Regions from separate parts of the Brucella tritici genome, predicted to be linked through region 2. Evidence: riboswitches for the same ligand, from Rfam matches in the RefSeq annotation. Region 2 holds a riboswitch; each other region holds the start of a gene.

Region 1 (9,792 bases), on a different contig from region 2:
TGCGAAATCCGGACGACATCCTCGGTCAGCAAGGCGCTGGTCCCCGAAGATTGATGGTCAAGCCGGGCAATCTCATCTGACTTCCATGCATCTGGGACGAACCTTTCCGACGCTGCGGCGCTCATTCGCTGCGGCGATCTTGCTGTGTTCGACGCCACATTTCGCACCGGTCAAAAGCCCCCGTTTCCAGTGGAAATAGCCTATTGACCTCAACCAAAGTTGAGGTCCTATAAACCCGTCGGCAACAATTCAGTTCACGGAGGCCGACAGTGCAAAGTTCGATCGAAGAAACAACACCAGCGGGGATTGCGGGACATGCGCCTGCTGGCTGGGGGGAGCTTCTAAGCGGTAAAAATGGCCTCTATGCCCTGGCTTTGGCCGGAGGGGTCACTCTCCATGCGGTCAATATGTATATCGCGACTACAGTCATGCCGAGCGTGGTGCAGGACATTGGCGGCATGGATTTCTATGCCTGGGCGACGACCTTGTTCGTCGTTGCCTCCATTCTGGGGGCTGCACTCACCGCGCGGCTGCTGAAAAGTGCCGGTCCAAGAGGCGCCTATGTCGTGGCGACCCTGCTGTTCGCAGCCGGCACACTGATCTCATCTCTGGCCATCAACATGCCGGTCATGCTGGCGGGGCGGAGCGTGCAAGGCCTCGGTGGCGGATTTCTTTACGCGCTCGCCTATGGTCTCACCCGTGTCGTGTTGCCGGAGCGCCTGTGGGGCCGGGCCATCGGTCTTATTTCCGCTATGTTCGGCGTGGCAACGCTGATCGGTCCGGCGATTGGCGGCATCTTTGCCGAATATGGCGCATGGCGCGCCGCTTTCTGGTGGTTGCTGCCGGTATCGGGTCTTTTCGCTGTGGTGGCATTCGCGACTTTGCCGCGCTCAAGCTGGGATAGAAACGAGCGCGTTTCCATTCCGGTTCTTCAACTCATCCTCCTGACCGGCGCTGTCCTTGCGGTTTCAGCGGGGAGCCTGTCACAGGAAACGCTATGGAAGGTCGTCGGTCTGGGGGCTGCGATATTCATGATCGCCATCATTGCAGTCGTGGATCGCGACGCCAAGGCACGTCTCCTGCCGCGCCGCTCGTTCAGCCTGTCGACGCCGCTGGGTGCTCTTTACCTTACGATCGCGCTTTTGATGCTCAGCATGCAGCCCGAAATTTACGTGCCTTATCTGCTGCAGCACCTGCATGGCCAGTCTCCGCTCTGGGCGGGATATCTGGCGGCACTTATGGCAATCGGCTGGACGGTGGCATCCTTCCTCAGTTCCAGATGGCAGGAGAAGGGGGGCGACAGGCTTGTTGTTGCCGGACCTGTTCTCGCGCTTGCCGGTCTTGTCCTGCTCGCCATATTTCTCCCGATCCATGGCAGCGGCAACTGGTCGCTGCTCGCGCCCGTCTGCCTTGGGCTCATCCTGATCGGTTTCGGGATCGGCCTTGCCTGGCCCAGCCTCGTTACCCGCGTCTATCAGAGCGCTCCCCCGACCGAGCAGGATCTCGCAGCGGGTGGAATGACGACCGTACAGCTCTTCGCCATAGCCTTCGGGACGGCTTGCGCGGGGATGGTTGCCAATTTTGCCGGTATTGCCGTGCCGGGCGGTGTGGAGGGTGCGGCAAATGCCTCGCTCTGGCTGTCGGTGATATTCGCGCTCGCGCCAGTAATTGCCGTGGCGGTCGCGTCCAAGGTTATCCGTATCGCCGGCGGAAAGGACTGACCGATGCCGCGTTTCATCGCCAACATCCTAGATTCCCGTGTCGGTCTTTTGCTGGCGCGGGTGGTCCTTACCTTCGTTTTCTGGTCGAGTGGGCTGGCCAAGTTCTTCGACTTCGGCGCCCATGCTGCGGAAATGGAAAGCTTTGGTCTTCATCCGGGCTGGCTGTTCAACAGCGCAACCCTGCTTTTGCAGATTGGCGGATCACTGATGATCATCTTCAATCGCGGAACCTGGCTGGCTTGTGGTGCTCTTGCCGTCTTTACGATCCTGACCATTCCCGTTGCGCACCCGTTCTGGGCAAACGAAGGAAAAGAAGCTTTCCGGGATATGACGGTGGCGCTGGAGCACATATCGCTGATCGGCGGTCTCGCTCTTGCTGCTATTCTATCGCGCAAGGTCTAAATCACTAGACGCACGGATTGCCCTGCCTGTACCTTGCCTGTCATCTGATCGACAGGCAGGGAGGGCCTCGCATGGATGTGACGATCATAACGGGAGCATCGGAAGGAATCGGCGCAGAAACTGCACGGCAGATTGTCCGGCGTGACCGCGCCAATGCTGCTCTTGTGCTAGCTGCGCGCAATGTGGAAAAGCTGGAAAATCTGGCCACCGAGTTGCGGCAACTGGGCAGCTCCGTGCTGGTGGTGCCGACCGATGTGAAAGTTCGTGCAGCCTGCATCGCTTTGATTGATAAGACTGTTTCTGCTTTCGGTCGCATCGACACGTTGATCGTAAATGCCGGCATGTCGGCTCACGCCAATTTTGCCGAAATCACGCCGGACGATCTCAACTGGATGCATGATCTGATGGAGTTGAATTACTGGGGTAGCGTCTGGCCCATTCATGCCGCACTTCCGCATCTTGCCGCCAGCAAGGGACGTATCGTGGCTGTCTCATCTGTTGCCGGATTGATCGGCGTGCCGGGGCGTACGGCCTATAGCGGAACGAAGTTCGCTCTTTCGGGTTTCTGTGAGGCGCTTCGTGCAGAACTGGAACCAAGCGGGATATCGGTCACCATCGTCTATCCGGGCGTCGTCAAAACCGACATTCGAAAAGTGGGCTATAGTGCAAGCGGTGGCACTCTTGGAACGAGCGGTGTCCGTGAAGATGACATGATGCCGGTCGAAGAAGCCGTACGACTGATGCTGGAAGGTGTGCGGGCACGCAAGCGTGAAGTGTTGATGACGCCCCAGATGCGATTCGGGCGCTGGTTGAAACTTGTCGCTCCCGCGCTGGTGGATCGCATGGCCCTCAAGGCCATCAAGCCGGAATTCAGACCGAAACCGATCAAACCCGCAAAATAAACAGCGATAATCCCTGCTATTCACAGGGCTCACATAATGGCCCGTTAATTTTACGTTTGCCGCCAACTATCCGTTGACGGGTTTTTAACTTCGACTACTATATATAGTGTTCTAGGTTCTTTCGATTCGTTGGGTCGAAAGCTAAGACGGGAATCCGGTGCGTTTCATCCATGATGGATGGGGCAATGCCGGAGCTGCCCCCGCAACTGTAAGCGGAGAGTTCTGTTCATCATGTCACTGGCTTTGGCTGGGAAGGCGGACAGGACGTTGATCCGTGAGCCAGGAGACCTGCCTTGAACGAAAACGTCCACGGGCGGGGTGTCCGGTTGGCGCGCAATTATGTGTGGCAAACTATTGCCTTGCAGATTGCTGTCCCGAACTTCCCGCTCATAGCTTCGGGGTGAAGTCCATGTCCAGTATATTCAGTTTCGGTTCCGGTCCTCCCTTCGAGGTATAGTTTGTTGCGGTCAGGCTGCTTGTTATTGCGACCGGCCGGTCCCGTATCTCATGTCTTTCGACGCGCATCTTGCGATGTGCGAACGGCTCTTTGCGTCTCCTATCGAGAGTATTCCAGTTTAAACCGAACCGTTGGGAATACTCTATCCCTTTGTTTTTATGCATGTCTTAGCCGCAAAACCGGTTACCACTTTTGGGAGACATGCTCCAGTGAGGAAAAAATGAACGTTACAGTTTATAGCAAACCCGCCTGCGTTCAGTGCACCGCCACCACACGCGCCCTCGACCGCCAAGGCATCGAATATGAGGTCATCGATATCTCTGCCGATGCCGATGCTTTCCATCTCGTTCAGGGCATGGGTTATCGCCAGGTGCCGGTGGTTGTGGCAGGTGAATCCCATTGGGCGGGCTTCCGGCCCGATATGATCAGCGCTCTCGCCTGAGGGCTATGGTCACATGAGCCTGATCGTCTATTTCTCCAGCCGGTCGGAAAATACACACCGGTTTGTCGAGCGGCTTGGAATGCGGTCGAACCGTATCCCGATGGACGGTTCAGGCGGATTGCAGGTGCGCGAGCCATTCGTGCTCGTGACGCCCACATATGGCGGCGGCGGCTCCAAGGGCGCTGTCCCCAAACCTGTGATCCGCTTCCTCAACGATGAGAGCAACCGCTCTTTCATCCGCGGCGTGATTGCCGCGGGAAACAGCAATTTCGGCGAGGCTTTCTGTATCGCCGGCAACATTATCTCCGCCAAATGTCAGGTTCCCTATCTCTACCGCTTCGAGCTTCTGGGAACCGATGAGGACATTGGCAATGTCAAAAACGGGATGGAACGATTTTGGACACGGCAGACACGACCTTGATCCGAGAGCGCGAGGCACGACCAGTGGCGCAGGATGCGCCTCAAGCGGCGACTTCCAACAGCAGCAAACCGGCAAAATCCTCGGACGGGCTGGATTATCACGCGCTCAACGCGATGCTGAACCTTTACGATGACGAGGGAAAAATCCAGCTTGATCGAGACCGGCAGGCTGCACGCCAGTATTTCCTCCAGCACGTGAACCAGAACACCGTCTTTTTCCATAACTTGCGGGAAAAGCTCGATTATCTGGTGGCCGAAGGCTATTACGAACAGGAAGTACTGGACCAGTATTCCTTCAATTTCGTGCGCGATCTTTTCGACGAAGCCTATGCGAAGAAATTCCGGTTTCCGACCTTTCTTGGCGCATTCAAATATTACACCAGCTATACGCTGAAGACCTTCGACGGAAAGCGCTATCTCGAGCGCTATGAGGATCGCGTCTGTATGGTGGCGCTGGCGCTGGCGCGCGGCAATGAGCAGCTTGCGCGCGATCTCGTTGATGAGATCATTTCAGGCCGCTATCAGCCTGCGACGCCTACATTCCTCAATGCGGGAAAGAAACAGCGCGGCGAGCTCGTCTCGTGTTTTCTGCTGCGTGTCGAGGACAATATGGAGTCCATCGGCCGCTCCATCAACTCGGCTCTGCAATTGTCGAAGCGGGGCGGCGGGGTGGCCTTGAGCCTCACCAATATTCGCGAGGCGGGTGCTCCCATCAAGCAAATCCAGAACCAGTCATCCGGCATCATTCCGGTGATGAAGCTTCTTGAGGATTCCTTTTCCTACGCTAATCAGCTTGGCGCGCGGCAAGGCGCCGGCGCTGTCTATCTGCACGCACACCACCCGGATATCATGCGTTTTCTTGATACGAAGCGTGAAAACGCCGACGAGAAAATCCGCATTAAAACCTTGTCGCTTGGTGTGGTCATTCCAGACATTACCTTCGAACTCGCGAAGAACAACGAGGATATGTACCTCTTCTCGCCCTACGATGTGGAGCGGGTTTACGGCGTTCCATTGACCGAGATTTCGGTCACCGAAAAATATCGGGAAATGGTCGACGACGCGCGTATTGCCAAGAAGAAGATCAATGCACGCGAGTTCTTTCAGGTGCTGGCGGAAATCCAGTTCGAGTCCGGCTATCCCTATATCATGTTCGAGGACACGGTGAATCGCGCCAATCCGATTGATGGGCGCATCACCATGAGCAATCTCTGTTCGGAAATCCTGCAGGTGAGCGAGGCGAGCATCTTCGGCGAGGACCTTTCCTATGATTATCTCGGCAAGGATATTTCGTGCAATCTGGGTTCGCTCAACATTGCATCGGCGATGGACTCGTCAGATTTCGGCAAGACCATCGAGACCTCCATCCGCGCCCTGACTGCAGTTTCCGATATGAGCCATATCGGTTCCGTGCCGTCAGTCGCCCGAGGGAATGATGAAAGCCATGCCATCGGTCTCGGCCAGATGAATTTGCATGGTTATCTCGCCCGCGAGCGGATTTACTACGGTTCCGATGAAGGTGTCGATTTCACGAATATCTATTTCTATACGGTGACCTATCATGCGATCCGCGCATCGAACCTGATTGCGGTGGAAACGGGGAAGTCGTTCAAGGGTTTCGAGAAATCCAAATATGCATCGGGTGAATATTTTGACAAATATACCGAGCAGCTTTGGGAACCGGCGACGGAAAAGGTTCGCGAAATCTTCGAAAAAGCTGGCATTGCGATCCCGTCGCAGGACGACTGGCGCGACCTGAAAAATGCGGTGATGGAGGGCGGGCTTTATAACCAGAACCTTCAGGCCGTGCCGCCGACCGGATCGATCTCCTACATCAATCATTCGACCTCCTCGATCCATCCGATCGTGTCGAAGATCGAGATACGCAAGGAAGGAAAGATCGGCCGCGTCTACTATCCGGCAGCTTTCATGACCAATGACAATCTCGACTATTATCAGGATGCTTATGAGATAGGGCCGGAAAAGATCATCGACACTTACGCGGCGGCGACGCAGCACGTCGATCAGGGCCTGTCTCTGACATTGTTCTTCCGCGATACGGCAACTACCCGCGACATCAACCGTGCGCAGATCTACGCGTGGAAGAAGGGCATCAAGACTATCTATTACATTCGCCTGCGCCAGATGGCGCTTTCCGGCACGGAAGTGCAGGGCTGCGTTTCCTGCGCCCTCTGACCACTGGTGATGACCATGAATATTCAAGTGAAGACCAAGAACCCGAAGCCTGCAGCCGTGCGCGCCATCAACTGGAACCGGATCGAAGATGAGAAAGACCTTGAGGTCTGGAACCGTCTGACCGGCAATTTCTGGCTGCCGGAGAAAGTGCCGCTTTCCAATGACATTCAGTCATGGGAGACGCTGAAACCGCAGGAAAAGCAGCTGACGATCCGCGTTTTCACCGGGCTGACGCTGCTCGATACGATCCAGAACGCGGTCGGTGCCGTGAAGCTGATGGATGATGCCGTGACGCCGCATGAAGAGGCAGTGCTGTCCAACATCTCCTTCATGGAAGCAGTTCACGCGCGCTCTTATTCGTCGATTTTCTCGACGCTGTGCCTGACGCCGGATGTTGACGATGCCTATCGTTGGTCGGAGGAAAACGAGTTTCTACAGCGCAAGTCTGTCCTGATCCTGGACCAGTATCGCGCGGATGATCCGCTGAAAAAGAAGATCGCCAGCGTCTTTCTGGAAAGCTTTTTGTTCTATTCTGGCTTCTATCTGCCCATGTACTGGTCGAGCCGGGCAAAGCTGACGAATACGGCCGATCTTATCCGGCTCATCATTCGGGATGAAGCCGTGCATGGCTATTACATTGGTTATAAATTCCAGCGTGGACTGGAGCGGCTGAACGAAGAGCAGAAGCAGACGATCAAGGATTTTGCTTTTGAGCTTCTGCTGGAACTTTACGACAATGAGGTTCGTTACACGGAAGCGCTCTACGACGGCGTAGGCCTGACCGAAGACGTCAAGAAGTTCCTGCACTACAACGCCAACAAGGCCCTCATGAACCTTGGCTATGAGGCACTCTTTCCGGCGGAGGCGTGCAAGGTCAATCCGGCGATCCTGTCCGCTCTTTCACCGAATGCAGACGAAAACCACGATTTCTTCTCCGGTTCCGGCTCGTCTTACGTCATTGGCAAGGCGGTTGCGACCGAGGATGAAGACTGGAGTTTCTGATGGCATTTCGGCGCCGCGTGACACCGGCGCCGAAACCTTCCGTGATGGAGAAGGCGTTGACGTTGCGGTCTCGTTTTGCGACACATGAGTGATGCAGACCGTTAGCATTATGTCGTAACTTGGCTATTGAGAAAATTTTAAGCAGAAATTGTATTCAGCTAATCAATTATTGATTGTATCGAAAAAATTCATTTTTCATTTGGTTTCTGCCTCTATCCCTTTACGACAGGGGGCTTAGGCGAAAAAGGTTGATCGAACCGCATTCACGCCTGAGCGAAAAAAGGGCTGAAAATGGACACGCGGGGGCAGAACAGCAAGGATGTGCCGCTGGCAGTCGATCTGGACGGAACGCTGGTTTCGACCGATCTGCTGTGGGAGGGCATTTTTCTTCTTTTGAAGAAGAACATCCTGTTCGTCTTCATGCTGCCGGTTTGGCTGTTCTCGGGTAAGGCCTATCTCAAGCGGCAGGTGGCCGAACGCATTACGCTCGATGCATCGCGACTTCCCTATCGAACCGAGTTTCTGGAGTTTCTGCGCAGCGAACACGCATCGGGACGAACTTTGGTGCTGGCAACAGCAGCGGCAGAACCGATGGCCAAGGCCGTTGCGTCCGAGCTTGGGATTTTCAGCGCCATCTATTCGACCTCCGACACGACCAATCTTTCGGCGGAACGCAAGGCCAATCTGCTTGTCGAACACTATGAACGACAGGGGTTTGACTATGCCGGAAATGATCGTGATGACCTGCCGGTTTTCGATGCAGCCCGACAGGCGATCGTTGTCGCGCCCGATCACGCGGCGGCACATTTCCAGCAACGGACTGGCTGCAAACTTTTCAGTGGTGAGAAACCGACTATTAGAACCTATGTTCGTATGCTGCGTGTTCATCAGTGGCTGAAGAACCTGCTTGTCTTTGTGCCGGCCATTCTGGCGCATGACATATTGAAACCCGACGTGTTGACTGCGTCTTGTCTGGCATTCATCGCCTTCTCTGCTACGGCATCTGCGATCTATATCGTCAATGACATTGTTGATCTTCCGGTGGATCGAAGACATGCGCGAAAAAATCAGCGACCTTTTGCACGCGGACAGATATCCATTCCTTTTGGTCTAGGCGTTGCGGCGCTGTTATTGGTTCTGACGGCTTTCGTCTGCTTCTTCCTCCCGTCCGCCTTTACGCTCGCAATTGTCACCTATCTGGCTTTCACGACCGCCTATACCTTCGCCTTGAAACGCATGTTGTTGGGAGATGTGATTTGCCTCGCAGGGCTTTACAGCCTGCGGCTTTTGGGAGGGTCGGCGGCTTCCTATATTCCGCCGTCGTTCTGGCTGATGGCATTTGCCATGTTCTTCTTTCTTTCTCTGGCGCTGGTGAAACGTTATGTCGAGTTGCAGGGCGCTACAGTGACAGAAAAGGACCGGATTTTGGGGCGAGGCTACCGCCCTGAAGATCGCGATATTGTTGGGCAGTGTGGGGTTGCGGCTGCATTTACCGCAGCACTGGTTCTGGCGCTTTATATCAATAGCGATGCCGTCAAGACGCTTTACACCTATCCCTGGCTGATATGGCCGCTTGGTCCGATCGTACTCTATATCAATGTGCGTGTGTGGATATTGGCGCATCGGGGCGACATGGATGACGATCCAGTGCTCTTCATTGCCAGGGATTGGCGCAGTCAGGTTGTCATCGCGCTTGGTGCGGTGCTGCTTCTTGTGGCTGGTATGCGCTGATGGAACGATACTTCGACAGTTTTGGCCGCATTGACCGGCGAAAACGGCAATACCTTCCGCTGGAGAGGTTGGAAACTGATTTCACGCGAGCCTTGCCCGGCGATGCGAGCTTGTTGCCGTTCGGAAATGGTCGCTCCTACGGCGATAGCTGCCATAATGATGCGGGCTTCCTTGTGCCCATGCAGGCGCAAAAAAAGATACTGCACTTCGATCGCGATAAGGGATTGCTGACGGCTGAGAGTGGCGTGCTTTTGAGTGAGATCATCGCCCATATTGGCCCATATGGTTATTTCCTGCCTGTCACACCGGGCACCCAGTTTGTGACGCTCGGCGGCGCCATCGCCAATGACGTGCATGGCAAAAACCATCACCGGCGGGGTAGTTTCGGGTGTCATGTTGAGGGGGTGGAACTGCTTCGCTCGGACGGTGTCCATTACAGATGTTCCGATGCGGAAAATATTGACCTGTTCCGGGCGACAATCGGCGGAATGGGGCTGACTGGATTAATTCTTCGCTCAA
Region 2 (9,792 bases):
AGCGACGATGGCGGTGAAATCGGCCGGGCTCAGTGGTTGCAGGCATTGGCTTGCGCTGTACCGTCGTCTGTCCATATGAACCCGGTACTCCTCAAGCCGCAGACCGACATGGGTAGCCAGGTCGTCGTGCAGGGAAGGGTGCGGGGCGAAGCGCGCGGGCGCTACTATCAGGAATTGAAGCCGCAACTCATGGCGGCTGTCATGGAATCCTTCGCCATGGTCAGCGAAGGCGCGGACCTTGTGCTGGTGGAAGGGGCAGGGTCGCCGGCTGAAATCAATCTGCGGGCTGGCGATATCGCCAATATGGGGTTTGCCACGCAGGCCGATGTTCCGGTTGTTCTCGTAGGCGACATAGACAGAGGCGGCGTTATCGCTTCTCTCGTCGGCACGCACACTATTCTTTCCGAACAGGACCGCGCCATGGTTCGCGGTTTTCTGATCAACAAGTTCCGGGGCGATATCTCGCTTTTTGATGACGGGCTGGCTGCCATTACCCGGTTTACCGGCTGGCGCTCTTTCGGCGTTGTCCCGTGGCTGAAAGCGGTATCGAGACTGCCAGCCGAAGATTCTGTCGTTCTTGAACGTGCCGTTCGCGGAGACAAGAAGTCGCTTGTGGTTGCTGTGCCGATGTTGCCGCGCATCGCCAATTTCGACGATCTTGATCCGCTAAAAGCTGAACCGGATGTAGAAGTGGTCATGGTGCCGCCCGGTTCGAGCATTCCCGGTGATGCGGGTCTTGTCGTTCTGCCGGGGACGAAGTCCACGATAGCCGATATGCAGGCGGTTCGTGACCATGGCTGGGATCGCCAGTTGTCTGCCCATGTGAAACGAGGCGGTCATGTGCTCGGTATCTGCGGCGGGTTTCAGATGCTTGGTCGCCATATCAGCGACCCGTCTGGTATCGAGGGGCATGTACGCGACATTGACGGTCTTGGTCTTCTCGATATCGAAACTGTGATGGAGCCTGAAAAGGTGGTCCGCAATGTGCAGGCGACCTCGCTTCTCCATGATGTGCCGCTGCAAGGTTATGAAATTCATATCGGTCGAACGACCGGACCGGATATGGGGCGTCCCTTCGCCCGCATTGGCGAGCATGACGATGGAGCTGTATCGCCAGATGGGCGTATCACGGGGACTTATCTCCATGGTGTTTTCAATGCGGATGAATTTCGCCGGAGATTTCTGGAAAATCTTGGTGTGCGGAGCAGTTCGGTGAACTATCGCGCTGGCGTGGAAGCTGCATTGGATGAGTTGGCCGAAGGGTTGGAAGCCTGTCTTGATATCGATGCACTGTTCAAAATCCGTTGAATGTGAGCTTGTATCTTTACCATGTTCCGCACTGCCTTAAATCTTATTAATTGCTAGTTATTTTAAACGATTTATTTTATTATCATAGTTGTATAGAAATATTTTTATTATATGTGAATATTTATTAACTTAGTATTATATTTATTTAATGGGTGTTTATTGAGTGTTTTTGTTTCTTCTGGGTCTGCATCTCGTTTCAGTAATCTAAGAGTGCAGAATCTGCTCCTTTATTCTTTTGTGGTAGTCAGTGGTTTTTTTATTATTTTCCCTCAGACTGATTTGATTGTCTCCCGATATTTTTTCAAAGCGGGTAGTTTCTATTTTTCTCACAATCCAAACTGGATCGCATTGCGAGATTTTCACCGGCTCAGTCAATGGTATCTGTTAGTATCTATGGTCACGCTCGTGGCACTCTATGCTTTATGGCGTCATCCACTTTCAATCATTGCGCCGCATAAGGTTGTCTATGTTGTACTTACCTACGCGCTTGGCCCTGGTGTTCTCGTCCATAGTCTAAAACTTCTTATTGGTCGGGCGCGACCGAGGAACCTAGTGGAGTTCGGAGGGACGACTGATTTTACCCCAGCTTGGCAGTTAGCGCGCATGTGTGGTCATAGTTGTTCGTTCCCATCGGGTGAATCGTCGGCAGCGGCTGCAATGCTGCCGCTCTTGATCCTTGTACCGGCACGTTTTCGATTAAATGTAGCGGTTATTTTAGTTCCGGTTCTTGCACTCGTATCATTGAATCGCGTGTTTATGGGGGCACATTTCCTGTCTGATGTTGTCATCGCCTGGACGCTCATCATTGGTCTCATGATTTGGCTTTGGTCCAGAATTTCACGTCATGCCGATGTAATTGATGGCTGGGTGCGACTGAGAGGCCAAAACCTTCGAATGTGGTTGTATGTTCGCTGATTGACGCCGAAGGGGCGAAAGCCTACTGTCAAAATCGTGCAACAGGTCTTTGCCGGGACGAATCCCGGCGATACCAAAAAGGGAATGCGACGGACGGACCCAATCCGGGCGTCTTTATCGCAGCCGACCCCGCGACTGTAGAGCGGTGAGGGATGAGGCAAGCCGGGCAGCCGGTAACCACTGGAAGCATTAAAGGCTTCTGGGAAGGTAGCCTCAATCCCCGCGACCCGTGAGCCAGGAGACCTGCCTGTTGCGTGAAGGCATAGAGCCTGAACCCCATGGGAGGTCTTTCCCTGCTGCCTGCACGGAGGTTGTCATGGCTGCACGTACTCAAGATTCTGTTTCCAGCACACTCGCAATGCCGCTTGCTGCCCGTCTGGGCACTGCTGTGGTGTCACTGCTTCTCGGCGCGTTCCTGATTTACGGTGTAGGGCTTGCCCATTCCGATACGCTGCACGATTCAGCACATGATACGCGCCATTCTTATGGTTTTCCCTGCCACTGAGCAGCCTAACCTTTTTGAGAATTGAAGCTGAGCAAGGCTCGATGGCGGACGGCCATCGGCGCGAAATTGCTATTGAGGGACAGAAATGTTGATCCGTTATTTGTTGGCGACACTTGCTGCCGGTCTTCTGGCCGGGCTGCTGGTTACTCCCGCCATGTATTTGAAGACAGTGCCTTTGATCCTGCAAGCCGAAGTCTATGAAGATGCTGGTGGGGGGCACAGCCATGGCGAGGCGGAAGCCACGCCGCATGATCATGGTGCCGCTGCCGCAGATGCTGAAGAAGAAGGCGCCGAACTGCCTTTTGGGCGATTGGGCAATACGATCCTTGCCAATCTCGTAGCAGGAGCGGGGTTTGCCTTGCTGCTTGGTGGCGTGGCCTTGCTTCTAGGGCGCCGCATTACGGTACAGAATGGCATTTATTGGGGTGTTGCGGGCTTTTTTGCGGTCGCTTTTCTGCCCGCGTTGGGCTTGTCACCGGAATTGCCGGCAATGCCTGCGGCTGATCTGGCCGAACGTCAGCTCTGGTGGATTGCAACCGTGGCGCTGAGCGGTCTGGGGCTCTATCTCATCGTGTTGCGCCAGGAAATCTGGGCAAAAATCCTCGGTCTGGTGTTGATCGTGGCTCCACATCTCTATGGTGCTCCGCATCCGGAAGAGATCTCGTCACCGATTCCATCATTGCTTGCTTCGCAATATGCAGTCGCATCGCTGGCGACGAACCTGTTCATGTGGGCGGTGATCGGCCTCGCACTCGGCTGGTTCATCCAGCACTATGCATCGTCCGAGATTGAGGGCTGATGAAAATGGCTTCGCCGGGAAAATCGGTTCTGGTCCTTGGCGGAGCCCGTTCGGGCAAGTCGTCCTATGCCGAGAAGATGGCTGCGTCCTCGGGGCTTCAGCTGCTCTATCTGGCAACAGGACGCGCCTTCGACAAGGAAATGGAAAGCCGCATTGCCATTCACCGCGACCGCCGTGGTTCAGAATGGCAGACGGTAGAGGAACCGCTCGATCTCATTGGCGCACTAACATTGCATGTTGCTGCGGATCGGTTCGTGCTGATCGATTGTTTGACCCTGTGGCTGACCAATCTGATGATGGCCGAGCGCGATATAGCAACAGAGACGGCAAGTCTTGTTGCTATGCTGCCGAACCTTGCCGGGCCTGTTGTTTTTGTTTCGAACGAAGTTGGACTTGGGATTGTGCCGGAAAATCGCATGGCACGGGAATTTCGCGATCATGCAGGCTTTCTGCACCAGGCAGTGGCCGCAGTTGCGGATGAAGTTTATTTCATGGCGGCAGGGCTGCCGCTCAAGATGAAGGGATAAATCGATGCAGGGACAGAAAATTCCCGCAACAGTCATCACGGGTTTTCTCGGATCGGGCAAAACGACGATGATCCGCAACCTGCTGGAAAACGCTGACGGAAAACGCATCGCGTTGATTATCAATGAGTTCGGTGATCTCGGTGTCGATGGCGGTATTCTGAAAGGTTGTGGTATCGAGACTTGCCGCGAAGAAGATGTGATCGAGTTGAACAATGGTTGCATCTGCTGCACCGTTGCCGATGACTTCATCCCGACCATGACCAAGCTTCTGGATCGCGCTGATCGTCCAGATCATATTGTGATCGAGACCTCCGGTCTGGCATTGCCGCAACCACTCGTCGCCGCATTTAACTGGCCGGAAATCAAGACGCAGGTAACAGTCGACGGTGTAGTAACCGTGATTGATGCGGCAGCCGTTGCCGAAGGTCGTTTTGCCGATGACCACGACAAGGTGGATGCACAGCGCGCAGCGGATGAATCTCTTGACCATGAAAGCCCCTTAGAGGAACTTTTTGAGGATCAGATTCATGCTGCTGATCTGATTGTTCTCAACAAGGCCGATCTGATTGACGCCTCGATGCTCGACGGTGTTAAGGCCGATGTGGCCGAGCGTTCGTCGCGCCGGGTGAATATGGTTCCTGCGAGCTTTGGCAAACTGGGAGCTGACGTTTTGCTCGGCCTTGGCGTTGGCACTGAAGACGACATCGCCAACCGCAAATCCCACCATGAAATCCATCATGCAGATGGACATGAGCACGATCATGACGAGTTCGAGAGCTTCGTAGTCGAAGCGGGCTCTGTGGGCGATCCCAAGCTGTTCACGGAAAAACTGAAAGCGGTCATTGCGGAACACGATATTCTTCGCCTGAAAGGCTTTGTCGATGTGCCGGGCAAGCCGATGCGTCTGGTCGTGCAGGCAGTCGGTCCACGCATCGAGCATTATTTCGACCGTCCATGGGGCAAGGATGAAGCGCGCTCCACGCGACTGGTCGTGATCGGGCTGCACGACATCGATGAAGCAGCCATCGCCAAGGCCGTGAAAGACGCTGTCTGACCGATGCATCTTCTTCTTGCCCAGAAAGGAACAATCAGCGACGGCAATGAAGCCGTCGATCTCGGCCAGACGCCGGGAGAAATATTGTTTCTTTCCGCAGCCGATACTGAACTGGCCAGTCTGGCGCAGGCACATAGACTTGCGCCGGATTTGCCAAGCTTGCGGCTGGCCAATTTCCTGGGCCTCACCCATCCCATGTCGGTGGACGCTTATGTGGAGCGTACTGCCAGATATGCGAGCCTTATAGTAGTGCGCATCATTGGCGGCGAGACATACTGGCCCTACGGGCTGGAAGCGCTGCATGCCTGTGCCGTCAGTCACGGTATCAAGATCGCCGTATTGCCGGGAGACGACAAGCCGGATCATGGGCTGGACCGGTTTTCGACGATCTCTGTCCACGAGCGAAATGAACTCTGGCAGTATCTGATCGAGGGCGGTGCGGCGAATGCAGGCGCATTCCTTCGCTATTGCGCTGCGCTGATCGCAGGTTCCGAGAAGCCGGAAAGTGCGGCACCTCTGCTCAAGGCTGGTCTGTGGTGGCCGGGAGAGCATGTCTCCTCGCTAGACAGCATCCGCACGCATTGGAATGATGCAAAGGCACCTGTCGCTGGCATTATTTTTTATCGGGCGCTGGTGCAAAGCGGACAGACACAGCCCGTCGATGCGCTGATTGCTGCTTTGCAGGCAAAAGGCCTCAATCCGCTTCCAATATTCGTTTCGAGCCTCAAGGATCGATTGTCTGCGGCGGTCGTGGACGGCCTGTTCGAGGATTGTCCGCCGGATATCGTTTTGAACGCCACGGGATTTGCAATTTCTTCGCCGGGGGCGGAGCGCAAGCCGACTGTCCTCGATAAGCGCGGCAATATGGTGTTGCAGGTGATTTTCTCCGGCACGCCGAAGGCGGTTTGGGAGCGCTCGCAGCAAGGGCTTCTGGCGCGCGATCTGGCGATGAATGTCGCTTTGCCCGAAGTGGACGGGCGTGTGCTTTCGCGTGCCGTGTCCTTCAAGTCTGCAAAGCAGTTTGATGCGGCAGTGGAAGCGAATATCGTGACACACGAGCCGCATGAAAACCGCGTGGGCTTTGTGGCGCAACTTGCTGCAAACTGGGTGCGTTTGAAGCGGAAATCACCTGATGAAAGAAGTGTTGCGCTTATCCTCGCGAATTATCCGAACCGTGACGGACGGCTTGGAAACGGGGTAGGGCTCGATACGCCAGCCGGAACGGTTGAAGTACTGCACGCTATGGCGAAGGGCGGCTATCCCGTCGCTGACCTGCCCGCGGACGGTGATGCGTTGATGCGTGTCTTGACGGCAGGTCCGACCAACGCTGCGCGTGACGGACGTGAGATACGTGAAACGATTTCACTGAATCAATACAAGGCTTTCTTCAAAAAACTTCCCGTTGCGATTCAGAAGGAAATCGAAGGCCGCTGGGGCGCGCCGGAAAATGACCCTTATTTTGCGCAGGAGCTTGTCGCTTTCGCATTGCCATTGATGCGGCTGGGTGAAACCTTCGTGGGTATTCAGCCCGCACGCGGTTACAACATCGATCCGAAAGAGACTTATCACTCGCCTGATCTGGTGCCGCCGCACGGCTACATTGCTTTCTACGCTTTTCTGCGTGAGGTCGCAGGTATCGACGCCATTGTGCATATGGGCAAGCATGGAAATCTGGAGTGGTTGCCGGGGAAGGCGCTCGCGCTGTCGGAAAACTGCTATCCCGAGGCCGTGTTCGGTCCTACACCGCATATCTATCCGTTCATCGTGAATGATCCGGGCGAAGGCACGCAAGCCAAGCGTCGCGCCAGCGCAGTCATCATCGACCACCTGACACCGCCGCTGACACGCGCCGAAAGTTACGGGCCGCTGAAAGACCTCGAAGCACTGGTAGACGAATATTACGAGGCCTCTGGTGTCGATCCGCGCCGCCTGCTGAGGCTGAAAGGGCAGATACTCGATCTTGTGCGCGACATTGGGCTTGATCGCGATGTGGGTATTCACGACCATGACGATGCAGACATGGCGCTGCAAAAGCTCGACGCCTATCTGTGCGATCTCAAGGAAATGCAAATCCGCGATGGTCTGCATATTTTCGGGCTGGCGCCTGAAGGCAGGCTACTGACCGATCTTCTGGTTGCGCTGGCACGTGTGCCGCGTGGCGTGCCAGTTTCGCTTGGCGGTGCGCCCGGCGATCAAAGTCTCCAGCGTGCAATCGCTGCGGATTGCGGGCTTGGCGAAACATTCGATCCCCTTGACTGCAATATGGCAGAGGCGTGGACGGGCAATAAACCTGATCTCTTGCGGGCTGCGAGTCCTGCAACCTGGCGTATTGCGGGCGATACGGTGGAGCGTATCGAATTGCTGGCAGCCAGCTTCGTTGCAGGTGATACAGAGTGTCCCGCAGACTGGTCACAGACGCGGGCGGTTCTCCAATCCATAGAGGAACATCTGCGCTCCATGGTGGTTTCCTGCGGGCCTTCGGAGATAGATGGTTTTCTTGCGGCACTTGGCGGGCGGTTTGTGCCGCCGGGACCATCTGGTGCGCCAACGCGTGGCCGACCCGATGTACTGCCGACCGGTCGGAATTTCTTCTCCACCGATAGTCGTGCCGTTCCCACTCCCGCAGCATGGGAGCTTGGACGCAAATCTGCGGAACTCCTGATTACCCGTTACACGCAGGATCATGGTGAATGGCCGACATCGTTCGGCCTGACAGCATGGGGCACGTCGAATATGCGCACCGGCGGCGACGACATTGCGCAGGCCTTGGCACTGATCGGTGTCAAGCCGGTCTGGGATATGGCGTCACGTCGGGTAACGGGATACGAAATTGTTCCGATTGCAAAGCTTGGCCGTCCACGGGTCGATGTGACATTGCGCATTTCCGGCTTTTTCCGCGACGCATTTCCAGAGCAGATTGCACTGTTCGACAAGGCCGTGCGCGCAGTCGGCGCTCTTGATGAGGATGCCGAAGACAATCCAGTCGCAGCGCGCATGCGGATTGAGCAGGCGCGCCTCGTTGCAGACGGAGCAGACGAAAAGACAGCCGAGCGTCGTGCGGGTTATCGTGTCTTCGGGTCCAAACCCGGCGCTTATGGCGCAGGCTTGCAGGCCCTGATCGACGAGAACGGCTGGGCCGGACGCAACGATCTGGCGGAAGCGTGGCTTGTCTGGGGCGGTTACGCCTATGGTGCAGGCGAGGAAGGACAGGCAGAACGCGGTCTTCTTGAGGAGCGTCTGCGTTCGGTTCAGGCTGTTGTGCAAAATCAGGACAATCGTGAGCACGACCTTCTCGATAGCGATGATTACTACCAGTTCGAAGGCGGGATGGCTGCGACCGTTGAAAGCTTGAGCGGCGCCATGCCTTCGGTCTATCACAACGACCATTCCCGCCCGGAAAAGCCGGTGATCCGGGCACTTGAGGAAGAGCTTTCGCGCGTCGTACGTGGTCGTGCAGCCAATCCGAAATGGATCGCAGGCGTCATGCGCCACGGCTATAAGGGTGCGGCAGAAATTGCGGCCACTGTCGACTATCTGTTCGCCTTTGCGGCGACCACCGGCAAGGTCGGGAACCATCATTTCGAGGCGGTCTATCAGGCTTATATCGCCGACAAGTCGGTGCATGATTTCATGGCCGGGAAAAACCCGGCAGCACTTGCCGAGACGGCAGCGAAACTCAACGATGCCATCGTGCGCGGATTCTGGACGCCTCGCTCCAACTCTGCGCGGTTTGAGCTGGAAACATTGAGTTCAAATCTTCAAAAATTGAATCCGGAAAGGGCGGTAAATGGCTGAGAAATCGGAAAAACTTCTTTCGATGACGGAAGAGGAACTGAATGCACGCCATGCGGATAAGATGCGCAAGAAGAAAGCTGCCCGCGACAAGATTCAGGCGACAAAGACTGAAGAAAAAGGGCTGGTGATCGTCCATACCGGTAAGGGCAAGGGCAAGTCGACCGCCGGTTTCGGGATGGTTTTCCGTGCGCTGGGCCATGGAATGAAGATCGGCGTGGTGCAGTTCGTCAAGGGCTCGTGGGACACGGGCGAGCGCTGGGTGCTCGAAAAATTCCCTGAACAGGTGACGATTTCAGCGCTGGGCGAAGGCTTTACGTGGGAAACACAGGATCGCACGCGAGACATCGCCATGGCACGTGGCGCATGGGAGCAAGCCAAGGCCATGATATTGGATGAAAGCTACGATATGGTACTCTGCGACGAGCTTAATATCGTGCTTCGTTATGATTATCTGCCGGTCGAGGAAGTGATCGAAGTTCTCAGGGCCAAGCCGGAGATGAAGCATGTCATCATCACTGGTCGCAATGCCAAAGACGAGTTGATTGAAGCGGCTGACCTCGTGACCGAAATGGAGATGATAAAGCATCCATTCCGCTCCGGCGTGAAGGCACAGAAGGGCATTGAGTTCTAGTTTTTCTTTTGCGCATTATCCTGCGCAAAACCGTTTCACACTTTTGCTGGAAATGCTTCAATGATCGCTAGCTGGCAATTCTGGGCGCTGATGTCGGCAGTGTTTGCTGCATTGACGGCAATCTTCGCCAAGATAGGTATTCAAGGCATCAATTCGGATTTCGCGACACTTGTGCGCACGCTGGTCATCATTGGCGCGTTGTGCCTGTTCCTGACCGTTACCGGCCAATGGCAGAAACCCGGCGAGATTTCCGGAAAG
Region 3 (9,792 bases), on a different contig from region 2:
GGATCGATTCTCCGTATGTGACCCCCTGTCGGCGACGCCAGAGCGTCACGCAGCCGACACAAAGGTACGCGGTCGTAGCTCAGTTGGTTAGAGCGCAGGATTGTGGCTCCTGAGGTCGTTGGTTCAACTCCAACCGACCGTACCATTATTTCAAGCCACCAAGCCCAAATTATATAGCAAGATCATCGAATTGGCAGAATGCCTGCCTGCTGGCAGCGTCTCCTCCGTATTGCCTTTATGGCCGGGCATCGCATGTGGCGCGCGTTGTCTGCGGACGAATAGGCGCCAACACAAATGCACGTCGGGAAAATACAACTCGATCCTCAGCGATTATTGAGGGTTTGAGATTGTGATCGTTCGCGCAATTGTGGAACATGCGGACCTCTGGATGATTGGAGATCGCAATGGCCCATGCCGATGAGAATGACACTGGCTTTCGTCACGAGGTTGCAGAACGAACTCTAAGGTATTTAGGGCGATCAGCAGATTCGCTGACAGCCAGAGAACAGTCTGTCCTCGCGCGACTGTCAGAGCGCCAAACGATAGCACGAGATGTAAACAGGTCGTTTGACGAGAAGCTCACCTACGGCCAACGGCTGGCAGATAAGGTCGCCGAATTTGGTGGTTCGTGGACCTTCATAATGCTGTTTGCGCTCGTTTTGGTCGCGTGGGTCGTTGCCAATACAGTTGCGCTTGCTTTCGACCCTTACCCGTTCATCTTCCTCAATCTCGTGCTTTCAATGCTTGCCGCAGTGCAGGCGCCTATCATTATGATGAGCCAGAACCGGCAAGCCGCAAGGGACCGGTTGGATGCTGCACATGATTACGAAGTGAACCTCAAGGCTGAAATCGAAATAATGGCGCTACACGAGAAGTTTGATCAATTGCGTTCGAACGAACTCAAAGCACTTATCGAAAAGCAGCAGGAACAATTAGAAATCCTTTCATCATTGCTTTCCTCAGCCAAGACAGATCAACGTTAGAGCGCATCCTTGTCAGAAAACTGTTTCGCACTTTTCCAGATGCGCTCCAAGGCTCCCTGTCTGGGCTGCTTTCGCTAGTGATTTACGTTATGTTATCCCGAATGGCACATCAGGCTGCGGCAAGCGCCTCGGCGATGCTGTCCTTCAAGGTGAGACGCTGTTTGCGCAGGTTCGTTTCTTCTTCCTGGCTCACCGGCGCAATCTTCGTTTCGGCGCGGTGAATGCGGTCATTGACGGAATCATACTCTTCCAGAATGCGGGCAAAATGCGCATCCTTTGCTTTCAGGGCATGAATGGCGTCGAGTTGGCCGGGAAACTCTTCTCCAAGTGTGTGGGGGGTATTCGACATTCTGTAGCTCCTTCCTTTGGTTGAAAAGAGCTTCGCAAGCCAGCGAGCGGGTGGCATTGATCGCAATCAAGACGGGCTGAAAGGAGCATGCCGAAACTGCATGGCTGGCATGCAAATGCCGATCTTCTAAGTAATCGGCGCGATCCCCATCTCATGGGCACGGACCGACAAAGTGTCCGTGATGGAGAGAAAAATGTTTACCCGCTTCAATAATCGTTTCGGTCGTGCATTCGCGCAATTCGGTAGCGCCGTTCGTGCTTCTGCTGCTGTGCGCGCTGGCCAGAAGCCAACTGCCCAGGACCTTGAGACGCTTGGCATCGACGTTGACCAGTTCCGTCGTATTCAGGGTTGAGCAGTTAAGTAAGCGTATGCGTATCTGAGTAAAAAGCCCGGCAATGCCGGGCTTTCTTGTGTTTAATCCTCATCTGTCGCCATTTGGCTCAACAGGGCACCCTTGCCCCGCTGTCTCATGACCATGGGGACGACGACTGCGGCAATCGCCAGTGTGATGAGCACTATCGACACCCAGGAATGCACCAGAGTCATCGGGTTTCCCTGACTGATCTGCAAAGCCTGACGCAGGCTCTTTTCTGCCATTGGCCCGAGGATCAGGCCCACGACAACCGGCGCGATGGGGTATGAGAAGCGCCGTAGTACATAGCCCAGCACACCGAATGCCAGAAGCAGGCCAAGTTCGAATGAGACCGGCAGGCCGAACAGCATGGAGGTGGAAGCATTCGCGCCGATTGTTCCAAGCGTTGCGAAAACCAGAATGCCTGCATAGAGCCAGTGGCGCGGGATGGTGAGCATCTTCACCCAAAGGCCGATCAGCGGTAGGTTGAGAACCAGCAGCATCAGATTGGCAACGAGAAGGCTCGCCACCAGACCCCAGACCAGCGTGGCATTGGTCACGAAGAGGAGGGGGCCGGGTTGCAAGCCGAACTGCTGGAAACCGGCAAGCATGATTGCAGCCGTCGCTGTGGTGGGCAGGCCAAGCGTCAGAAGCGGAACGAGAGTTCCGGCGGCGGAAGCATTGTTGGCTGCCTCCGGTCCCGCAACGCCTTCAATGGCGCCTTTGCCGAATTCTTCCGGATGTTTCGAGAATTGCCGTTCCGCTGAATAGGAAAGGAAGCTCGATACATCGGCGCCGCCCGCAGGCATGGCTCCGATTGGAAAGCCGATGGCGGTGCCGCGCAGCCACGGCATCCAAGAGCGTTTCCAGTCGTTTTTGGTCATCCAGACGGAACCCTTGACCGCAATGACTTCATCTTCTGGCCGAAGCTTCTTCGACACGACCGCAAGCGTTTCGCCGATGGCGAACAGCGCCACCGCCAATGTGGTGACATTGATGCCATCGAGCAGGTTCGGCGTTCCCATGACAAGGCGTGCCTGACCGGTCAACTGGTCGATGCCGATCAGGCCGAGCGCCAATCCGATGAACAGGGATGTCAATCCGCGCAGCGTGGAATCGCCGAATGCGGCCGAGACTGTCATGAAAGCCAGAAGCATGAGTGCGAAGTATTCGGAAGGCCCGAAGGACAAGGCGAATTTCACGACCCAAGGTGCTACGAAGGCGAGCGCCAGAGTGGCGATCAGGCCCGCAATGAACGAGCCGATGGCCGCCGTTGCAAGTGCTGGTCCGCCACGTCCGGCCCGAGCCATCTTGTTGCCCTCCAACGCGGTGACGATGGAGGCGCTTTCTCCCGGCGTATTCAGCAGGATCGATGTGGTTGAGCCGCCATACATGCCGCCGTAATAAATGCCCGCGAACATGATGAGGGAGCCGGACGGGTCCAGCTTGTAGGTAACGGGCAGAAGGAGCGCGACGGTGAGCGCCGGGCCAATGCCGGGCAAGACGCCGACGGCTGTGCCGAGCGTGACGCCGATCAGCGCATAAAGAAGATTCGATGGTTCAAGCGCCACCAGAAGCCCGTTGGCGAGAAGTGCGACAGTATCCATGATGGCACTTAGCCTTTAAAGCATTTCCAGCAAAAACGCGAAGCGGCTTTGCGTAGGATAATGCGACAAAACAAGGACTTAGAGCATTTCCAATGTTTCAGTCAAAACTGGGAATGCTCTAAACGAATTGTTCGAGCCAGCCGGACGGCAGCGATAGCTGCAGGCCGCGCGCAAAGATGAACCAGATCACGAAGGCAAAGACGATGCCGACGGGAACGCTGATCCAGAATTTGCGATAGCCGAAGCCGCGTGCTGTTGCTGCGAAAAGCAGGCCGGTGGACAGGGAAAAGCCGACTGTCTTCATCGTCAGCATCTGGATAGCCAGGCCGCCGATGATCCATGCCATAGGGGCGATTTCCTGATGCTCACGCTCGGGGAAATCACCGCGAAGCGCTTCGAATACGGTCCATATGGCAAGGCCGAACAATCCGGCTGCAACGACATAGGGGACGGTTTTCGGGCCGACCGGCGAGTAGCTCGTCACGTCGTTGCCATAGGTTGTCGACCACGCAATGGCGATGGCGACAGCTGCAAGAACAAGGGCGATGACAAGAGCGGCGAAATCTGGCGCCGCCCCTTCCGGGCGGCGCTTTTCCTGCGGTTCTGATCCTGTCATTTGACGAGGCCGATTTCCTTGAGGATGGTCTCAGTCGCGGCGACGTCCTTGGCAAGCTGCTCCTTGAATGCCGGGCCAGCGAGATATGTATCCGCCCAGCCCTTGTCTTTCAGGGCTTTCTGCCAGGATTCGGACTTTACCATTTTCTCGATATCGGCATTGATGGCAGCTTCCTGTTCGGCAGTGATGCCGGGAGCCGCACCCACCATGCGCCAGTTTTGGATCGAAACATCCACGCCACCTTCCTTGAAGGTTGGTGCGTCGATGCCTTCCAGGCGCTTGTCGCTTGAAATACCGATGATGCGCAGCGTCCCAGCCTTGATCTGGGGTTCGAATTCGCCGTAGCCGGAAATGCCTACGGTCACCTGATTGCCGAGAATGGCAGCCAGTGCTTCACCACCGCCGGAGAAGGCGATGTAGTTGACCTTGGTCGGGTCGACCCCTGCTGCCTTGGCAAAGAGGCCTGCGGTGATGTGATCGGTGCCGCCTGCGGAACCGCCGCCCCACGAAACGGAGCCCGGATCAGCCTTCAGCTTCGCGGCAAGATCGCCAAGATTCTGGATGTCGGAAGATGCCGGTACGACGATGGCTTCATATTCACCTGTGAGGCGTGCAATCGGCGTGATGGCATCAAGTGTCACCGGCGACTTGTTGGTCAGGATAGCGCCGACCATGACATAGCCGCCGACGATGAGCTGGCTCGGGTCGCCCTTGTTCTGGTTTACAAACTGAGCGAGGCCGATGGTGCCGCCAGCGCCCGGAACGTTGATGACCTGAACGCTGCCGGAAATCTTTTCATCCTGAAGCGCGCTCTGCATCGTGCGTGCCGTCTGGTCCCAGCCGCCGCCTGGAGCCGCAGGCGCAAGCACCTTATAGTCTTCTGCGGAAGCAGAGCCTGCCATGGCCAACGCCGCCACCGACGTCAGGGCCAGAATAAATCTACGCATATGTCCTCCCAGATAGAATGTATGCCGCCTTCCGGCGGACCTCCCCAAAGTCCCGCTCCTCTAGCGGGAGTTGTCTACATGGATATTGCCAAAAACAAATTCAATAGGCCAGTATGTGCGACTATAGTTTGGCCGCAATTTAAGCGGCAGACTTTCGAATCACTTGAAATTGCAGGCCGAAACAGAGCGCGAGACGCGCTTGACGGCGGCGATGCGCTGACGTAATTGTGTAACGACGGTTCCCCGACCGAGAGCGAAGGGGATTAATAGGGAACACGGTGAGGACGACCCGAAAAGGGGCCAAGACCGTGGCTGCCCCCGCAACTGTAAGCGGATTGCCGTTCATCCTCGTGACGTTCAAAGCGTCATGCCACTGTGCCGGAGAAGCGCGGGAAGGCAGATGAACAGCAGATATTCGTGAGCCAGGAGACCTGCCGTTTAGTGTTGTCCATTGTCACGGGCGGGGATGCCCGGAGCAGGAGCCGGTTATGACAGATTTCCGCGTCGCAGGACGCTTCCTCCCATCGTTATCGCATGATTTCGACATGTTCCCGGATATGCCTGTTCGTCTTCCGCGCCGGATTTTATCCGCCGCCTGACAGGGCGTCTTTCTCTCATCATTTCGGGGACTTTCATGAATATTCTCGGCAAGATGCCGTTTCGCGCCGCCGTTTGCGCGGCTGCATTTTTTCTCGCAGGCGGTGTGACCGCTCAGGCAGCGGAAACGCAATATCCGCTGACTCTGAAAAATTGCGGTCGTGTCGTTACCTTCAAGCAGGCACCCGCCCGCGCGGTTGCAGTTGGCCAGAGCAGCACAGAAATTCTTTACAGCCTGGGTCTCGGCGACAAGGTCGTCGGCACGGCAGTGTGGTTCGGCCCTGTTCTCAAAGGCTTTGAAGAGGTGAATGCCAAGGTCAAGCGGCTTGCCGATAATGATCCGAGCTTTGAAAGCGTTCTGGCGCAGAAGCCGGATATCGTGACGGCAGATTTCCAGTGGCATGTCGGCCCGACAGGCATCGTGGCAAAGCCTGAACAGTTCGAGGAACTGGGCATTCCGGCCTATACCTCGCCATCCGATTGCGTTGGCAAAGACAATTCCGGTGGTGGCGACGGCGTTCGTACGGCGGCGTTCAAGATGGATATCGTCTATCAGGAAATTACCGAACTGGCGCAAATCTTCAATGTGCAGGACCGTGGCGAGAAACTCGTCGCCGACCTGAAGGCGCGTGAAGCGGCTGCGCGTGAAAAAATTGGGGCTGCGGACGGAAAGCTTTCGGCTGTCGTCTGGTTCTCCAGCACGCAGGTCGATGCCGATCCCTATGTTGCAGGCAAGTTCGGCGCGCCCGCCTATATTCTTTCGGCGCTCGGCATCAAGAATGTGATCGACAGCGAGGAAGAATGGCCGACGGTCGGATGGGAAACGATTGCAAAATCGAACCCTTCGATGATCGTGGCTGCAAAGCTGGATCGCCGTCGCTATCCGGCTGACGACATTGCCGTCAAGCACCAGTTCCTCGAGAACGATGCGGTCACGAAACTGATGCCTGCGGTCAAGGACAAGCATGTCTTCGATATGGATGCGCAGTCGATGAGCACGTCGCTTCGCGTGATTGAAGGCATTGAAACGCTTGCTGCCGACATTGCCGCCTCGGGCCTGAACAAGTGACGGTTCGGGCGGCGACAACAGGCTTCAAACAGAAGGGAAGGGCACGCTCCGGCGTGTTCTTCCTGGCCTTTTCGCTTGTCCTGCTTCTTCTTGCTCTTTGGTTCGGAGCGGCGATAGGCGAAACGGCAATACCGCTCGATGTGGTTGCGAAGACCGTGGCCAATCGGGTGTGGAATGCCGGATATCCGCTCGAGCCCATCGATGAAGGGATCGTCTGGAGCTATCGTCTCAGCCGTGCGGTTATCGCGGCATGTTGTGGCGCGTCGCTCGCAATATCTGGTGTCATTCTGCAGTCGCTGCTCCGAAATTCGCTCGCCGATCCTTATATTCTGGGCATCTCCGCTGGTGCTTCGACGGGCGCGGTCGGCGTTGCCATTCTCGGCATAGGCGCTGGCGTGCTGACGCTTTCGCTGGGTGCGTTCATTGGCGCTATTGTTGCTTTCTGCCTTGTGTCACTGCTGGCGTTGCGAGCCGGACGCGGCAGCAGCGCGATCATCCTCGCAGGCATTGCCGGTTCGCAGCTTTTCAATGCGCTGACATCATTCATCGTCACAAAAGCCGCAAATGCGGAGCAGGCGCGCGGCATCATGTTCTGGCTTTTGGGCAATCTTTCGGGCGTGCGCTGGCCTGATGTCACTCTTGCCCTGCCTGCCTGCCTGATCGGGCTTGCCATCTGCCTGTGGCATGCGCGTGCGCTCGATGCCTTTACCTTCGGAACCGAATCCGCCGCTTCGCTCGGCATACCGGTGCGTCGCGTCTATGCGGTGCTGATTGGTGTCAGCGCCATGATGACGGCGGTCATGGTTTCCATCGTTGGCTCTGTCGGCTTTATCGGTCTCGTCATTCCCCATGCGGCGCGCATGGTGGTTGGGGTCAGACACGGCAGGCTGTTGCCCGCGGCAGCACTCATCGGGGCAATCTTCATGATCGTCGCCGATATCCTGTCACGCATCATCATTCCGGGGCAGGTTTTGCCGATCGGCGTCATCACGGCCTTGTTCGGGGCACCGGCATTCGCTCTGTTGCTTGGACAAAGGAGGGCGTCGTCATGATCCTCTCAGCACGCAATGTCGGCTGGTCGGCAGGCAATGTCGAAATTTTGCGCAATGTTTCGCTGGAAGTGGCGGAAGGTGAGTTTCTTGGCATCATCGGGCCGAACGGATCGGGAAAGACCAGCCTTCTCTCCCTGCTGTCCGGCGTTCGCAGGTGCCGTGTCGGTGAAATCAATCTGTGCGGCGCGCCCATCGCCAGTTTCAGCCGCCGCGAGATCGCCCGGAAAATGGCGCTGGTCGAGCAGCAGGCAGGAACGGCAGAACGCATTACGGCGCGCCAGGCGGTCGAACTCGGGCGGACGCCCTATCTTGGCGCGCTGTCGCCATGGTCGGCAGAGGATGATGCTATCGTTGACCAGGCACTGGTCAATGTCGATATGGCGCATCTGGCCGACCGCTGCTGGCATACGCTTTCCGGCGGTGAACGACAGCGCCTGCATATTGCCCGCGCTCTGGCGCAGGAACCGCAGATTTTGCTTCTGGACGAGCCGACCAATCATCTCGATATCGGGCACCAGATCGGGCTGCTCGATCTGGTCAGCCGCCAGAAACTGACGGTGGTGGCCGCCTTACACGACCTGAACCACGCCGCAATGTTCTGTGATCGTATTGCGGTGATAGACAAGGGCGATCTCGTTGCGCTTGGCACGCCGCGCGATGTTTTGCGGGCAGAGCGTATTGCCGAGGTTTTTGGCGTCGAGGTCGATGTCGAATATCAGGGTATCAGCGGCTGTCACATCCGTTACCGGACGCCGAGCCATCGCTCTCTGGAGCTCAGACATTCGGCGTGACCGATTATCTGCAAATCTTCGTTGGGTTTTATGCATTTCTTCTAATGAATGGGAAATAAATAGGATTATAAAATAGATATAGCTAATACTGATACTATGAAACGTCGGGTAACGTTATGAGAATATGTAGTTCTTTCAAATTTTTCTCACAGTAATTTGAGCAGTTTTGTTGACAAACTGTTTCCGTCGCGTTGACGATTGGGTTATAAAAACTCAGCGCATCAGGGCAGTGTACTCATCGGCAAGGCTGGGGCCTTTCTTGTTGAGCGCACCGCTGAAGGACAGAAGAGATCATTCCTTGATTTGTTCCGTCATTCACGGTCCTGATATGCGGGTCGTTCCGGTTTTCGGGAAGATCCGTTTTAAATAAAGAAACATTATTGGCATGTTCGCGTGAATGCGGTGTGCGGCGAATGCAGTTTTTTCAATGAATTACTATACTTATAAAGAGCGGCGGCTTTTCGTTTTGGAAAGCCGCCGTTGTTTTATCAAGGATGTTGAGCGCCGGTGACGGTGAGATAGACCGCATAGAGCGACTTGGTTGCTGCAATGAACAGCCGGTTGCGGCGCGGACCGCCGAAAGTCACATTGGCGACCGTCTGCGGCGTCTTGATCTTGCCGAGAAGCGTGCCTTCCGGCGAGAAGCAGTGCACGCCGTCGCCAGCGCTGGTCCACAGATTGCCGTCTGTATCGAAACGGAAGCCATCCGGCAGGCCGTTGTCGATGGTGCAGAATATGGCGCCGCCGGTAACCTGCTTGCCGTCCACAACATCGAAGACACGGATGTGGCGCGGCGCATTCTCGTCGTGGCTATAGGCGCTGTCGGCGACATAGAGCCGGGTTTCGTCCGGCGAGAAGGCGAGGCCATTCGGCTGATGGAAGTCGGTTACGACGGCATTGATCTCGCCAGTCTTCGGGTCGAGGCGATAGACATTGCGCGACGGCTGTTCCGGCTCGGCCTTGTAGCCTTCATAATCGGCCATGATGCCGTAGGTCGGATCGGTGAACCAGATTGTTCCATCCGAGCGCACGATCACGTCGTTGGGCGCATTGAGCTTCTTGCCCTGATAGCTGTCCGCCAGCACGGTGATGCTGCCATCCGGTTCCGTACGGGTGACGCGGCGACCGCCATGCTCGCAGGTGACGAGGCGTCCCTCACGGTCGCGCGTGTTGCCATTGGAAAAATTGGACGGGCTGCGGAACACCGAAACGCTGTCGCCAACCGGGGCTTCCGGGACCCAGCGCAGGATGCGCTGGTTCGGAATGTCGCTCCACAGAAGGCAGTTCTGGTCACCGAACCACACCGGGCCTTCTGCCCAGCGGCAGTCGCTGTAAAGTTCGTCCAGATCGGCACTCGGCACGATCATCTGCTTGAAGCGTTCGTCGTGGATTTCGTAAATCGAAACAGTTTTTGACAAGGAAAGTTACT

What was found. A riboswitch is a leader RNA that binds a small molecule or an ion and turns the genes downstream of it on or off. The one in region 2 is predicted to bind cobalamin.
Positions count from the first base shown of each region.
Region 1: another riboswitch for cobalamin. It lies ahead of nrdH (glutaredoxin-like protein NrdH); the one in region 2 lies ahead of F9K94_RS03950 (CbtB domain-containing protein).
Region 3: another riboswitch for cobalamin. It lies ahead of F9K94_RS16885 (ABC transporter substrate-binding protein); the one in region 2 lies ahead of F9K94_RS03950 (CbtB domain-containing protein).

Region 1 covers NZ_WBVY01000002.1:767,128-776,919, forward strand. The annotation lists gene soxR (redox-sensitive transcriptional activator SoxR) at 1-80, shown strand, start outside; gene F9K94_RS08915 (MFS transporter) at 270-1,721, shown strand; gene F9K94_RS08920 (DoxX family protein) at 1,725-2,123, shown strand; gene F9K94_RS08925 (SDR family oxidoreductase) at 2,195-3,025, shown strand; cobalamin riboswitch at 3,122-3,335, shown strand; gene nrdH (glutaredoxin-like protein NrdH) at 3,703-3,924, shown strand; gene nrdI (class Ib ribonucleoside-diphosphate reductase assembly flavoprotein NrdI) at 3,938-4,345, shown strand; gene nrdE (class 1b ribonucleoside-diphosphate reductase subunit alpha) at 4,321-6,540, shown strand; gene nrdF (class 1b ribonucleoside-diphosphate reductase subunit beta) at 6,556-7,542, shown strand; gene F9K94_RS08950 (UbiA family prenyltransferase) at 7,834-9,273, shown strand; gene F9K94_RS08955 (FAD-binding oxidoreductase) at 9,273-9,792, shown strand, end outside.
Region 2 covers NZ_WBVY01000001.1:779,137-788,928, reverse strand. The annotation lists gene F9K94_RS03960 (cobyric acid synthase) at 1-1,308, shown strand, start outside; gene F9K94_RS03955 (phosphatase PAP2 family protein) at 1,468-2,223, shown strand; cobalamin riboswitch at 2,250-2,488, shown strand; gene F9K94_RS03950 (CbtB domain-containing protein) at 2,540-2,728, shown strand; gene F9K94_RS03945 (CbtA family protein) at 2,814-3,527, shown strand; gene cobU (bifunctional adenosylcobinamide kinase/adenosylcobinamide-phosphate guanylyltransferase) at 3,533-4,054, shown strand; gene cobW (cobalamin biosynthesis protein CobW) at 4,059-5,108, shown strand; gene cobN (cobaltochelatase subunit CobN) at 5,112-8,903, shown strand; gene cobO (cob(I)yrinic acid a,c-diamide adenosyltransferase) at 8,896-9,534, shown strand; gene F9K94_RS03920 (EamA family transporter) at 9,595-9,792, shown strand, end outside.
Region 3 covers NZ_WBVY01000004.1:502,395-512,186, reverse strand. The annotation lists tRNA gene F9K94_RS16915 (tRNA-His) at 69-145, shown strand; gene F9K94_RS16910 (DUF1003 domain-containing protein) at 405-983, shown strand; gene F9K94_RS16905 (YdcH family protein) at 1,093-1,332, opposite strand; gene F9K94_RS24455 (hypothetical protein) at 1,526-1,684, shown strand; gene F9K94_RS16900 (tripartite tricarboxylate transporter permease) at 1,747-3,291, opposite strand; gene F9K94_RS16895 (tripartite tricarboxylate transporter TctB family protein) at 3,410-3,907, opposite strand; gene F9K94_RS16890 (Bug family tripartite tricarboxylate transporter substrate binding protein) at 3,904-4,854, opposite strand; cobalamin riboswitch at 5,078-5,307, shown strand; gene F9K94_RS16885 (ABC transporter substrate-binding protein) at 5,489-6,520, shown strand; gene F9K94_RS16880 (FecCD family ABC transporter permease) at 6,517-7,572, shown strand; gene F9K94_RS16875 (ABC transporter ATP-binding protein) at 7,569-8,363, shown strand; gene F9K94_RS16870 (SMP-30/gluconolactonase/LRE family protein) at 8,852-9,730, opposite strand.